2 regions of the Streptomyces sp. NPDC002680 genome follow, and region 2 is predicted to be linked to the other one. Evidence: riboswitches for the same ligand, from Rfam matches in the RefSeq annotation. Region 2 holds a riboswitch; the other holds the start of a gene.
What was found. A riboswitch is a leader RNA that binds a small molecule or an ion and turns the genes downstream of it on or off. The one in region 2 is predicted to bind cobalamin.

Region 1: linked by a shared signal. The riboswitch ahead of metE (5-methyltetrahydropteroyltriglutamate--homocysteine S-methyltransferase) and the one ahead of ACFYXF_RS38070 (ABC transporter ATP-binding protein) in region 2 are both predicted to bind cobalamin.

Annotation. Positions count from the first base shown of each region.
Region 1 is NZ_JBIAQP010000001.1:419,159-421,353, reverse strand. Features, by position in the region: gene metE (5-methyltetrahydropteroyltriglutamate--homocysteine S-methyltransferase) at 1-1,339, opposite strand, end outside; cobalamin riboswitch at 1,492-1,715, opposite strand; gene ACFYXF_RS01810 (hypothetical protein) at 1,869-2,123, shown strand; gene ACFYXF_RS01805 (heavy metal translocating P-type ATPase) at 2,123-2,195, shown strand, end outside.
Region 2 is NZ_JBIAQP010000018.1:87,302-89,496, forward strand. Features, by position in the region: gene ACFYXF_RS38065 (SMI1/KNR4 family protein) at 1-303, opposite strand, end outside; partial or broken gene ACFYXF_RS38070 (ABC transporter ATP-binding protein) at 380-837, opposite strand; cobalamin riboswitch at 831-1,013, opposite strand; gene ACFYXF_RS38075 (methylmalonyl-CoA mutase family protein) at 1,102-2,195, shown strand, end outside.

The DNA.
Region 1 (2,195 bases), on a different contig from region 2:
CGATGGTGGTGGTCGGCAGCAACGGCAGGCGCAGGTGCGCGCGTTGGGCGCCGGCGCGCTCGCCGTAGGGCTGGGAGCGGCGGGCGTCGGCGTCCGTGACGGCGGCCGTGCGGGCCCGTACAGCGGGGTCGTGGGTGATGGGCGACGCGGCTCGGGCGGCCAGGTCGGCGCGGTTGGCGGCCAGTTGGGCGGTGATGGCGCCGGTGCCCTGGGCGAGCCCCTTGGCGAGGGTGACGATCTCGGTCGTCTTCTGGCGGGCGAAGGCGAGCCAGCGCAGGATCTGCGGCTCGATGTCGCGTTCGGCGGCGGTGTCGAGGGGGACGTGGAGCAGGGAGCAGGAGGCCGACACGTCGACCCGGTCGGCCAGGCCGAGGAGGGTACCGAGCGTGGAGAGGGACTTCTCCAGGTCGTTGACCCAGATGTTGCGGCCGTTGACGACGCCCGCGACCAGGCGCTTGCCCGGCAGGCCGCCCACCGCCGCGAGCGCGTCCAGGTTGGCGGCGGCCGACTCGGTGAAGTCCAGCGCCAGCCCCTCGACCGGCGCCTTCGCCAGCACCGGCAGCGCGTCGCCGAGGCGGTCGAAGTACGAGGCGACCAGCAGTTTCGGCCGGTCGGTGAGGGCGCCGAGACCGCGGTAGGCGCGGGCGGCGGCGTTCAGCTCGGCCGGGGTGCGGTCCTGGACGAGGGCGGGCTCGTCGAGCTGCGCCCACTCGGCGCCCGCCGCGCGCAGGTCGGCGAGGACCTCGGCGTACACGGGCAGCAGCCGGTCCAGGAGCGTCAGCGGGTCGAAGTCGGCGGCGACGCCGGGCGCGGGCTTCGCCAGCAGCAGATAGGTGACGGGACCCACGAGGACGGGGCGGGCGGTGAGGCCCAGCGCCAGGGCCTCGCCCAGCTCGGCGACCTGCTTGGCCGAGTCGGCGGTGAAGACCGTGTCCGGGCCCAACTCCGGGACCAGATAGTGGTAGTTGGTGTCGAACCACTTGGTCATCTCCAGCGGCGCCACGTCCTGCGTACCCCGCGCCATCGCGAAGTAGCCGTCCAGTGCGTCCGCGTCGACGGCCGCTCGGTGGCGTTCCGGGATCGCCCCGACCATGACGGTCGTGTCCAGGACGTGGTCGTAGTACGAGAAGTCGCCGGTCGGGACCTCGTCGATGCCGACGTCGGCGAGCCGGCGCCAGTTGGCGGCACGCAGATCGGCCGCGGTGGCGCGGAGGGCGTCGGCGCCGGAACGGCCCTTCCAGTAGCCCTCGATGGCCTTCTTCAGTTCCCGGTTCGGGCCCTGACGGGGGTAGCCGTACACGGTGGACCGTGCTGCCGCGGCTGCGGACTTCGCTGTCACGGAAATCTCCTTCGCGAGATATCTCCCTGGGATCCCGGGACGGGACGAGGAGCGCGAAGGGAACGACACACCGGGCGGACGCACGACAGCCGTCCCACCGGATATGTACGCCGACCCGCCCACGAGGTCACCGGGATGTCCGCGCACGAGTGCTTCGTACGCGGGCAACGGGCAGGTCTTCGGACTCGCGAGCACGTCCTCCGTACGGAGGACACCTACTGGCCGTCGCTTCCCAGACCCTGTTCACCGGATCCAGTGCGTATGACGGCGGTCGTTCTCGCTCACCGCTGCGGGGCAGTCCCGGATTCCCACCGGGTTCCCTCTTACGACGCATCCCGCCTGGCGGACGGGGCGAACCAGCTGCACGGGCCAGCCTAAGGGGCAGCGCCCGAGCGCGGTGGATCACGTCCGGCATATGTGACGTGCGCCATACGGCTGCCCCGGAACCCGGCCACCGTCCGGTCCGACTACTCAACCGGTACGACGCGATCCGAGCGACGTCGTACGACGTGACTTGGAGACGCGGTTGATGGACGAGTCCCGGCAATCCTCCTTACCCGGTGCGGGTGCGGTCCTGCGGAGAGCGACGCCCCCGCCCGCACTCTGCGGCTTCCTCCTGCTGCTGGCCCTGATCTTCACGGTGTCCCACGCCGCCGGGACCGCCTCCGGACCCGTCGCGCCCGGTATGCACGACACCGGCACAGGCGCGGGCGGCGGCGGTACCGGCGAGATCGACGACATGGACGACATGGACGAGATGGACATGAGCGGCGGAGGCAACTGATGGGCGCCGAACCCGTGACCGTCCTGATGACCACCGATCTGACCATCGGCGGCATGACCTGTGCGGCCTGTG
Region 2 (2,195 bases):
CAGGTCGTCCTGGTCGGCGCCCTCCTCCTCCCAGGCCAGCCGGGCGTTCCCCGTCTCGTCCTCGAAGTCGTCGGGGGAGAACGGGTAGGCGCCCGTGGGAAACGGACCGAGGATTCCGACCTCGCCGATCTCCTCCTCCGATTCGATCCCGCCGACGCCGTACACGGACATGAAGTCCCTGTAGTCCCGGGGGAACCCGGTACCCCACCGCTCCTCGGCCGCCTGCCAGTCGATGTCCTCGCCCGCGCCGGGAGGCGGCGGCAGGAGCTGCCGCAGCGCCTCGATCCCCGTGAGGTCTTCCATGGTGGTCCCCGCCCTTCGATCAGGTCGTTCGAAAGTCTAGGGAGCACCACTGACAACGCCTGGTTCCCGGCTCTCCTCACCCGGGCCGGAGCGTCCCGAGGAACCGCACGTGCGGCCGGTCGCCGGGCTCGTCGCGGCTGACGGCGCCTTCACGCCGTACACGTCGGCGATGAGGTCCTCGGTCAGGACGTCGCCGGGGCTGCCCGTCGCCACCACCCGGCCCTCCTTGAGCACGACGAGTGCGTCGCAGTACATCGCCGCCAGGTTCAGGTCGTGCAGGGCGACGACGGTCGTGACCGGCAGTTCGGCGACCAGGGTCAGGAGGTCCAACTGGTGCTGGATGTCGAGGTGGTTGGTGGGTTCGCCGAGGAGGAGTTCGCGGGGTTCCTGGGCGAGGGCGCGGGCGATCTGGACGCGTTGGCGTTCGCCGCCGGAGAGGGTGTGCCAGAGGCGGGCCGTCCGGTCGGTGAGGCCGGTGCGTTCCAGCGCGGTGTGTACGGCCTTGTCGTCGGCCGGTGTGGCGGGGGTCCAGGCTACGGTCGGCCAGCAGGTCTTCGGACTCGGGGTCACCCGGACGGAGCGCCTTCCCGGATCCTGGTCAGATTCGACCGTCGTCCAGTGGCTCGTGTTGCTCCGCCCGTCACCCTCACCGCTGCGCGTCAGCTCCGGATTCACACCGGATTCCCTTGACTGGCCTCAGGAAATCACCACGTGAGGCCGAGGTCACATTTCGGCCGAGGCCAAGGTCACAGCCTGGCGCTCTGCTGCGGCCGGACCTCTCTGGCCTAGCATCCGGGCATGACAGTCCTGCCCAACGACGGGCTCTCGCTGGCCGCCGAGTTCCCTTCCACGACCCATGAGCAGTGGCAGCGCCTCGTGGAGGGCGTCCTGCGCAAGTCGGGCAAGGAGGTCTCGGGCGCGGCAGCCGAGGCCGCGCTGTCCACCGCGCTGGAGGACGGGATCACCACCCCGCCCCTCTACACGGCGCGCGACGAGTCCCCCGAACCCGGTTTCCCTGGCTTCGCCCCCTTCGTACGCGGCGGGCGGCCCGAGGGGAACACCGTCGGCGGCTGGGACGTACGGCAGCGGCACTCGACCCTCGTCGGCGACGCGGTGCTCGCGGACCTGGAGAACGGCGTCACCTCGCTCTGGCTGACCGTCGGCCCGGACGCGATCCCGGTGTCGTCGCTCGCCCGGGCGCTCGACGGCGTCTATCTCGACCTGGCCCCCGTCGTCCTCGAAGCCGGACAGGAAGTGGAGCCCGCCGCACGGGAGTTGCTGCGGCTGTACGAGGAGCGGGGCGTCGCCAAGGAGACGGCGCGCGGCAATCTCGGCGCCGACCCGCTGGGCCACGAGGCCCGTACGGGTGAGGAGTTGGCCTTCGCGCCGGTCGTCGAGCTGGCGCGGCTGTGCGCCGAGCAGTACCCGGGGCTGCGCGCGCTGACCGTGGACGCGCTGCCGTACCACGAGGCGGGCGGCTCGGCCGCGCAGGAACTGGGCGCGTCCCTGGCCACCGGGGTGGCCTACCTCCGCGAGCTGACCGAGGCCGGGCTGACCGTCGAACAGGCCTGTGGACAGCTGGAGTTCCGGTACGCGGCCACCGCCGACCAGTTCCTGACGATCGCCAAGCTGCGCGCGGCCCGACGGCTGTGGGCGCGGGTCGCCGAGGTGTCCGGGGCGCCGGCGGCCGGGGCCCAGGTGCAGCACGCCGTGACCTCGCCTGTGATGATGTCCCGCCGCGACCCGTGGGTGAACATGCTCCGCACGACGGTCGCCACGCTGGCCGCCGGAGTCGGCGGCGCCGACTCGGTCACCGTGCTCCCCTTCGACCACGCGCTGGGCCTGCCGGACGCGTTCGCGCGCCGGATCGCCCGCAACACGTCGACGATCCT